Regions from separate parts of the Ferribacterium limneticum genome, predicted to be linked through region 4. Evidence: predicted binding sites of a transcription regulator. Region 4 holds the regulator's gene; each other region holds the start of a gene.
What was found. Region 4 encodes sigma-54, which starts transcription at its own class of promoters, with help from an activator protein. Its sites were predicted from a motif close to TGGCACGCTTNCTGCTNA; they were not measured.
Positions count from the first base shown of each region.

Region 1 (2,201 bases), 910 kb from region 4:
GGTGCGCAGCAGCATGGTCTTGGCGGTGTTCATGACCTCGACGTTGGTCTGGTAGGAACGAGAGGCGGAAATCATGTTGGTCATTTCCTCGACCACGTTGACATTGGGAAAGGCGACATAACCCTTCTCGTCGGCAACGGGGTTCTTCGGGTCATAGACCATGCGGGGAGGCGAGGCGTCGTCGACTACTTGACGAACCCGAACGCCCTTGGACAACTCGCCGGTGTTGCCCATCGGCGTTGCTTCAAAAACCACCTGCTTGGCACGGTACGGCTTGCCATCGGAAGACACGACGCTGTCAGCATTGGCCAGGTTGGAGGCCACGGCGTTGAGGCGCATCGACTGGGCTGTCATGGCGCTCGATGAAACCTGGAAGACATTGAAAAGACTCATGATTGCACCTTAGGAGTTGGTTGAAGCCAGGGCGCTGCGTATGCCCTTGAACTTGTCGCCAATCAACTGGGTCAGGATCTGATATTGCATGGCGTTGTCGGTGATCTGGGCGCGCTCGACATCCATGTCGACCGTATTGCCATCGACCGCCGACTGGGTTTCCTTGCGGTACTGGAGTTGTGCAGTGCCGCTGCCACTGCCGCCGCTGATATGGCCGGCCGAGGTGGTGGCCAGTGCAATGCCGCCAACCTGCGCACGGCCGGACAGGGCGTTCTGCATGGCGGTCCCGAAGTTGAAATCACGCGCCTTGTAATTGGGCGTATCGGCATTGGCAATATTTGAGGCCAGAGCCTGATGGCGCTGCGTACGCAGATTCAGGGCCTGACTGTATACCGATAGGTGTTGTTCGAGATTTGCCATCATTCGCTCCAGAGTTCGGTCTTTTAAAAGCACGCTCCGTGCCACACCTCAGGTAAAGCTTTTTGCCGGGAGTTTTTGGCCTGAGCGGCAAGGTAATCGGCAAAACTTGCCGCAAGAGATGGTCAGGCCAACGGTGAGTCAGGCAAAATGGCCGCATGCTGCTTCGTTACCTCTGCCTCACCTTGATCCTGTTTTGCGCTGCCGGACTCCGCGCAGCCGAGATGGATATCGTCATCGACACCGCCGAACGTTTTGCCCGCCTGCAAACGCAGGGCTTGCCAGGCAAGGTTCAGCTGACCGTCGGCAAGCTTGATGTCAGCCGCCTGCCACCTTGTACGGCACATGAAGGTTTCCTGCCGCCAGGCACGCGCCTGAGTGGTCGTACGCATGTCGGCGTGCGCTGCCTTGGCCCCAATGTGTGGAGCGTCCTGGTCCCCGTTCAGATCGCCATTTCCGGCCACTATGTCACCACCGCCCGTCCGCTTGTCGCCGGGCAGACCCTGGCTGCGGCCGATCTGACGTTGATATCGGGCGACCTGGCCGCCCTGCCCACCGGCACCATCACCGACCCGCAAGCGGCGATCGGCAAGACCTTGCGCAATTCCCTGGGTACTGGCCAGCCCTTGCGCAGTGATCAGCTGCAGGCGCCGCTGGTCATCCGCCAGGGGCAGTCGGTACGCGTGGTGTCCCGCGGTAGCAGCTTCGCCGTGACGGCGGAGGGCCGCGCCCTGAACAATGCCGCGGAAGGCCAACTCGCGCAGATCCGCATGACCTCGGGGCAGACCGTCAGCGGTATCGCCCGTGCCGATGGCAGTGTAGAAATTTCCTTTTAGACTAAAGTTTTAAATGGCCATGCCGTTAAACTGGTCAAGTCCTAAAGTTTCGAGAAGATCGCCATGAAGATCGACAGCACCTACAAGCCCGCCAGCACAGCCGTTTCAGGCAATACCGCCAGCCGCCAGCAAGCAGCTCCCACCCCTGCCCAGGATGCAGTCAGCCTGAGCCAGTTGGCCGGCAGCCTGCAAAGCATGGAGCAGCAACCGGTGAATACGGCTCGCGTTCAGGAAATCAAGCAGGCCATTTCGGAAGGTCGTTTCAAGATCAATCCGGAGGCTATCGCTGACCGCCTGATCGAATCCGCCCGCGACCTGATCAGCAAATCAAGTAATCAGCGCCAGGCCTGATGTCAAGCATCGCCCAGCTGATCGAACGGGAAATCGTGCTGATTTCCCGTTTTGTTTCATTACTGCAGCAGGAGCAGGACACGCTAAAGCACGCACGCATCGCCGAGTTGCCGGCGTTGACGACAGAAAAATCCGCGCTGGTCGAACAGCTCAACACCCTGGAAGCCGACCGGCTGCTCGCCATTGGGGTCAAACAGAACGAGC
Region 1 covers NZ_CP075191.1:3,247,865-3,250,065, forward strand. Annotated here, with positions in the region: gene flgC (flagellar basal body rod protein FlgC) at 1-393, opposite strand, end outside; gene flgB (flagellar basal body rod protein FlgB) at 403-816, opposite strand; gene flgA (flagellar basal body P-ring formation chaperone FlgA) at 969-1,646, shown strand; gene flgM (flagellar biosynthesis anti-sigma factor FlgM) at 1,710-1,997, shown strand; gene KI617_RS15650 (flagella synthesis protein FlgN) at 1,997-2,201, shown strand, end outside.
Region 1: flgB (flagellar basal body rod protein FlgB) is a predicted target of sigma-54. The motif match lies at 840-857, and genes of this name have one in related genera.

Region 2 (2,201 bases), 900 kb from region 4:
CGGCGGCGACCCGGTCGAGGCTGAGCGGAGCTATGCTGCCGATTGCCAGCGCATCGAACTCGACCGCGCCTTTTTGCGTCAGGCCAACATTGGCTGCGAAAAAATGTCGGACGACGACATCGCGCGCGTCAGGCAGATTGCCGGGCGTTACCGCTGGCGCAACGTGAATGGCGAAGAAGCACCGTTCCTCAGTGACGATGAGCTGGAAAACCTGAGCATCCGTTCCGGCACCCTGACGCACGCCGAGCGAGAGGTCATCAATCACCACATCGTTACCACCATCCGCATGCTCGAACAACTGCCGTGGCCCAAGCACCTGAAGAACGTGCCGGAATACGCCGGTGGCCACCACGAGCGCATGGATGGCAAAGGCTACCCGAAAGGCCTGAAGCGCGAAGCAATGAGCTGGCAGGCCCGGATGATGGGTATCGCCGATATCTTCGAAGCACTGACCGCCAAAGACCGACCCTACAAGGACGGCATGACGCTATCCCAGGCCCTGGCCATCCTCGAAAACTTCAGCCGGAATGGTCACATTGACGCCGATCTGCATGAGCTTTTCGTCAAGAGCGCGGTTTTCCGCCGCTATGCCAAGGCTTTCCTGAAACCGCAGCAGGTGGATTGCTGATTTCTCGTCCGGCCTGAAGTTGGTGGTGATGAATTTGCCATATTTATAGCGGCAAAATGATATGTCTGCCGCAATGTGTCAAACGATAGTGACGTAAATTGTCATCTTGTTGGATCTGTTTGGCGGCTACGTTTATTTACATTGAACTACAAAACTGGCCAAGCCCATGAATGACATGGGTTTACGTGATTGTTGCCGATTTTGACGGTGGTTTCCAAAAAGCTGGCACGGAAACTGTTATAAGTAGCTCAGTAGTTTCCCGTATTCATTTCTCAAGGAGATTCAAATGAAGAATATGCAAAAAGGTTTTACCCTGATCGAACTGATGATTGTTGTCGCCATTATCGGTATTCTGGCTGCAGTTGCGTTGCCGGCGTATCAGGACTACACGGTGCGTGCAAAGGTTAGCGAACTGATTCTTGCCTCTTCAGCCCCGAAGGTTTCAATTGCCGAGTGGTTCCAAACCAAAGGCTCGATGCCTCCCTCCGCCACTTCTGCCGGCTTTGATGTTACTGGGTCAAAATACGTTTCTGGCATAACCTACGCCGTGGCTGGCAATGTCGCTACCATTACGGTAGCTGCGCAAGCTATTGGCGGTAGCACGCCGACTGGTACGATTCTGATGACGGGAACCGGTGACACGACAACAGGAAAGGTCGCTTGGGCATGTACCGTAGGCACGATGGCTGCCAAGTACGTACCTTCAAGCTGCAAGTAATTCGGCTGAGATTCAAAAGAGAGGCGCCTCATGAAAATGAGGCGCCTCTCTTGATTTATGGCTTCTCTTCTAAAAAGGATTGCGTTGGTCGTCTACCTGATGCGTTTTTCCATCGCGGCGTTGCTGACTATCCTGCTTGTGGTCATGGTCTATTGGGCTGGACTCAATGGCGGATTTTTCTTCGATGATGAAGCAAGCATTCTTCATGTCGAAGGCGTGCGTCTAAGCACTCTGTCGCTTGATGCTATCCATCTGGCTTGGGTGAGTGGTAGTTCTGGCCCATCGGGGCGACCTGTTGCCCAGTTAAGTTTCGCACTCAACCACTATTTCAGCGGCTTTGACCCCTTTGCATTCAAGGCGACCAATCTCGCGATTCACCTGGCCTGTGGTTTCCTTGTGTTTGGCTTGGCATCCCGCTTGTTGAGTGCGGTAAAACCGCCTGCCATGCAGCGCAACATCCTTTTTGTAACGGGTGTGCTGACTACCATCTGGCTACTGCACCCTATCCAGCTTCTCCCGGTTTTGCACGTCGTTCAGCGTATGACCAGCCTGGCGGCTCTTTTTCTTCTTGCCGCTTTGTTGCTTCATATCATCGGACGAGAACGAGGCGGACGCTCAGGTTGGGTATTGATGATATTGGCGTGGACGGTGGGCTGGCCACTGTCTTTTTTCAGTAAAGAGAGTGGCGTGCTGTTCCCCGTCTTCGCGCTAGCCTGGGAGTTGCTCGTACGGCGAAGTTCATGTGGCAGGCTTGACTGCTTTGCCCGCCTGTTTGCCGCCTTGGCTATTGGCGTCATACTAGCCGGGGGGGCTTACGCAATTTCCTCGCGAGCCCAATGGTTGTGGTCCGGCTAT
Region 2 covers NZ_CP075191.1:838,602-840,802, forward strand. Annotated here, with positions in the region: gene KI617_RS04045 (HD family phosphohydrolase) at 1-628, shown strand, start outside; gene KI617_RS04055 (pilin) at 915-1,346, shown strand; gene KI617_RS04060 (hypothetical protein) at 1,404-2,201, shown strand, end outside.
Region 2: KI617_RS04055 (pilin) is a predicted target of sigma-54. The motif match lies at 852-869, and genes of this name have one in related genera.

Region 3 (2,201 bases), 2.0 Mb from region 4:
CGTGATCGGCCAGTCGATTGACCCCGCGATAGAGCGTGACATGTCGGGCGCCATGATGGCGGCGCGCCAGCTCGAACTGACAGAAGGTGTAGACCAGATCAAGCTGGGCCTCGATGGCGTTGGTGCCGTACAGCCCCTGCGCCCGCATTTCCTGATAGCGCCGGTAGGCATGACCGGATGGGTCGCGTAGCGGCTGGCCATGGTAGCGCGGCGTCAGGCCAAAGCGTGACTCCACCCAGCCCTTGAGTACGGCGCCTTCGCGGCTATCGGCATCGAAACTCCAGCCGCGGATCATCTTGATGTAATTGGCCTTGGCGCGGCCTTTCTTGTCGCCGCTGAAGCCCATGTCCTCCGGGCGCCCCAGCCGGAAATGCACGGTCAGGTAGTCGCGAAAGACGTCGCCCCGCGCTTCCGGCGCCGCCGCTTCCAGCCGCTGAAACAGGTTGCGGTGCAGCTCGGCGACACCGTCGAGCAGCAGTTCCGCCGGGTAGTGCTGGAAGGTCAGGCTGCCGAGCACAACGGCTGGCAGATTGCAGCGATTGATCGGCAGACGGGCCTCGCGTGGCAGCGTCGCATTGTGAGTTGCCTCGGCCTGAAGCCCGTGGCTGCCTCGCAATGATTCAGATAGGAGACTGTCGTCTCCTGAATGGGGTTTTGTCTCGCCTGGACTCGACGCTTTGTCGTCACCCCTACAAAGCGTAGGGACATTGTCGGATGTACTCGCTCCAACAACCACCGGCTCGTTTTCTATTTTCATTGAATAATCAATCGATTATGGCCTGCCAGTCGACCTGGCACGCTACATGCAGAAGGAGAGACGCGACTCTCAAAGATTCCTTCGCAAATCGACTGACAGACTAAGGAGATTACACCATGGCAAAACTCCGTCAATGCGCCATCTACGGCAAAGGCGGTATCGGCAAGTCCACCACCACCCAGAATCTGGTGGCGGCACTCGCTGAATCCGGCAAGAAAGTTATGATCGTTGGCTGCGACCCGAAAGCCGACTCAACCCGCCTGATCCTGCATAGCAAGGCTCAGACCACCGTAATGCACCTGGCTGCTGAAGCCGGCTCGGTGGAAGATCTCGAACTGGAAGACGTCCTTTCCGTCGGTTTCGGCGGCATCAAGTGCGTTGAATCCGGTGGCCCGGAACCCGGTGTTGGCTGTGCCGGCCGCGGCGTTATCACCGCCATCAACTTCCTTGAAGAAGAAGGCGCTTACGATGAAGACCTCGACTTCGTGTTCTACGACGTTCTGGGTGACGTGGTCTGCGGTGGCTTCGCCATGCCGATCCGCGAGAACAAGGCGCAGGAAATCTACATCGTCTGTTCCGGCGAAATGATGGCCATGTACGCCGCCAACAACATTGCCAAGGGCATCGTCAAATATGCGAATTCCGGCGGTGTCCGTCTGGCCGGCCTGATCTGCAACAGCCGCAACACCGACCGCGAAGACGAATTGATCATGGCCCTGGCTGGTCGCCTCGGCACCACGATGATCCACTTCGTGCCGCGTGACAACGCTGTTCAGCACGCCGAAATCCGCCGCATGACCATGGTTGAGTACGATCCGAAACACAAGCAGGCCGACGAATATCGCCAGCTCGCCAACAAGATCGTCAACAACACCAACTTCGTCATCCCGACCCCGATCGAGATGGAAGAGCTGGAAGACCTGCTGATGGAATTCGGCATCATGGAAGCCGAAGACGAGTCCATCGTCGGCAAGACCGCCGCCGATCTGGCTGCCTAAGCAAGACCCCGCAAGCTCCGGCGGGGGCTCAGGCTCCCGCCACTTTCAACCAGCACGTCGGCCACAGATTGGTGGCGGCGTCAGGAGGAAAACATGACGACTCTGTCTCGCGAAGAAACCGAAGCCCTCATTGCCGAGGTGCTTGAGGTTTATCCGGAAAAAGCCCAGAAGGACCGCGCCAAGCATCTGGCGGTCAACGATCAAACTGTTGAACAATCCAAGAAGTGCATCACTTCCAACCGCAAGTCCCTGCCGGGCGTCATGACCATTCGTGGTTGTGCCTACGCTGGCTCCAAGGGTGTGGTTTGGGGTCCGATCAAGGACATGATCCACATCTCGCACGGCCCTGTCGGCTGCGGTCAGTACTCCCGCGCCGGTCGCCGTAACTACTACGTCGGCACCACCGGTGTCGATACCTTCGGCACGATGAATTTCACCTCCGATTT
Region 3 covers NZ_CP075191.1:1,904,943-1,907,143, reverse strand. Annotated here, with positions in the region: gene KI617_RS09010 (NAD(+)--dinitrogen-reductase ADP-D-ribosyltransferase) at 1-616, opposite strand, end outside; gene nifH (nitrogenase iron protein) at 874-1,755, shown strand; gene nifD (nitrogenase molybdenum-iron protein alpha chain) at 1,849-2,201, shown strand, end outside.
Region 3: nifH (nitrogenase iron protein) is a predicted target of sigma-54. The motif match lies at 793-810, and genes of this name have one in related genera.

Region 4 (2,201 bases):
CTGCGGCCGGTCGGCGCTTATTCGTCAGCGGCAATCAGTCCGGGCTTGTCACCGCGATGGTGATCCTGAACCTTTTGCTTGTATTTCTGAACCTGACGGTCCAGCTTGTCGAACAGAGCATCGATGGCGGCGTAAAGGTCGTCACCGGATTCTTCGGCATGCATGTCCTTGCCAGGCACGTGCACAGTCACTTCCGCTTTCTGCTTCAGCTTTTCGACGGACAGAACGACGTTAACGCCGGTTACCTTGTCGAAATGACGGATCACGGGATCCAGCTTGTTCTCGACGTATTCGCGCAGGGCGGGGGTAACTTCGATATGGTGACCACTAATCTGCAGATTCACTTTTTTCTCCTCTCTCTACAGGGTCTTGCGTAAATTGACCGGGGGGATATTGAGCGACTCGCGGTATTTGGCAACCGTCCGTCGGGCAACTACGATTCCCTGTTGGCCTAGTATTTCGGATAATTGGCTATCCGACAAGGGCTTCTTGCCATCCTCGGCAGCGATCAACTGCTTGATCAATGCCCGGATGGCCGTGGCAGAACAGGCACCACCGGTATCGGTGGCGACATGGCTGCCAAAGAAGTATTTCAGTTCGAAGATACCGCGTGGTGTCGCCATGTATTTCTGGCTGGTCACCCGCGATACGGTCGACTCGTGCAGGCCGAGAATATCGGCAATTTCACGCAAGACCAGCGGCCGCATGGCTACTTCGCCATGTTCGAAGAACTGGCGCTGGCGGTCGACGATGGTCTGCGTGACACGGTGTATGGTTTCAAAGCGCTGCTGGACATTCTTGATCAGCCAGCGCGCTTCCTGCAATTGCGTGGACAGGTTGCCGTTGCCGCGCCGCTGCTTGGCGAGAATCTCGGCATACAGGCGGTTGATGCGCAGTCGCGGATAGGCGTCGGGATTGATGTAGGCAGTCCATTTGCCCTTCAGCTTTTTCACGATCACGTCCGGCGTGATGTAGCGCGCTTCAATCTGGGCATAGCCGGCCGCCGGCCGCGGGTTGAGGCTGGTGATCAGGCTGTGCGCGGCCTTCAAGGCCTCGTCATCGCAGCCGGTCAGGCGACGAATCTTGGCGAAATCGCGGGCAGCCAGCAGTTCGAGATGCTTGTCGACAATGGAGAGAGCCAGCGTTCGCTCCGCACTCTCCGGCAAGACCTTGAGCTGCAGGGTCAGACACTCCTGCAGACTGCGGGCGCCAATGCCGATCGGGTCGAAATTCTGGATATGGCGCAAGGCGATTTCCAGCTCTTCGATTTCAATTTCGTACTCCGGCGGCAGGGTTTCCCACAGTTCGACCAGCGTCGCCGAGAGATAACCATCGTCGTCGAGCGCTTCGATCAGGAAGCGCACCAGACTGCGGTCGCGCTCCGACACCTGGGTCATGCCCAGCTGCCAGCCTAGATGGTCGCGCAGACTGACGTTGGCGGCATGGATGTCGCGGGAATCGCTATCGTCGTCCTCGTCGCGCCCGGCGCCGGTGAAGGTACCGGCATCGGAAGACCAGCGATCATCGTCCACTTCGGATGGGGCTGACGGAACATCCTGCTCGCGCTCTTCGCGGGCATCCCGTTCTTCCCGCTCAACCTTCTGCTCGCGTTCGCCTTCGCTGCTTTGCGGCGCATCGAACTGCTGGGCGGATGAGAAACTCTCGCCAGCGTGCTCGTCTTCACGTTCCAGCATTGGGTTTTCGAGCAGGTAACGCTCGATTTCCTGCTGCATCTCGACAGTCGACAACTGAAGAAGCTTGATCGACTGCTGGAGCTGAGGGGTCAGCGCCAGATGCTGGGATAGTTTTAGCTGGAGGGCAGGCTTCATCGGATAGTGTCGGGTCGGGTCTGTCGGTCAGAGCCTGAAATGCTCGCCGAGATAAACCTTCCGTACGCTTTCATTATCAACGATTTCGGCCGGACGTCCAGCGGCCAGTACGTTTCCGGCGTTGATGATGTAGGCGTGATCGCAGATGCCGAGGGTTTCACGGACGTTGTGGTCGGTAATCAGCACGCCGATGCCCCGCTCCTTGAGGAAGCGAATGATCTTCTGGATTTCGAGTACGGCGATCGGATCAACGCCGGCAAACGGCTCGTCAAGCAGGATGAATCGCGGGTTGGTAGCCAGCGCCCGGGCAATTTCAACCCGCCGGCGCTCGCCACCAGACAATGCCGAGGCATTGACGTGGCGAACATGCCC
Region 4 covers NZ_CP075191.1:4,157,487-4,159,687, forward strand. Annotated here, with positions in the region: gene hpf (ribosome hibernation-promoting factor, HPF/YfiA family) at 18-344, opposite strand; gene KI617_RS20000 (RNA polymerase factor sigma-54) at 360-1,829, opposite strand; gene lptB (LPS export ABC transporter ATP-binding protein) at 1,857-2,201, opposite strand, start outside.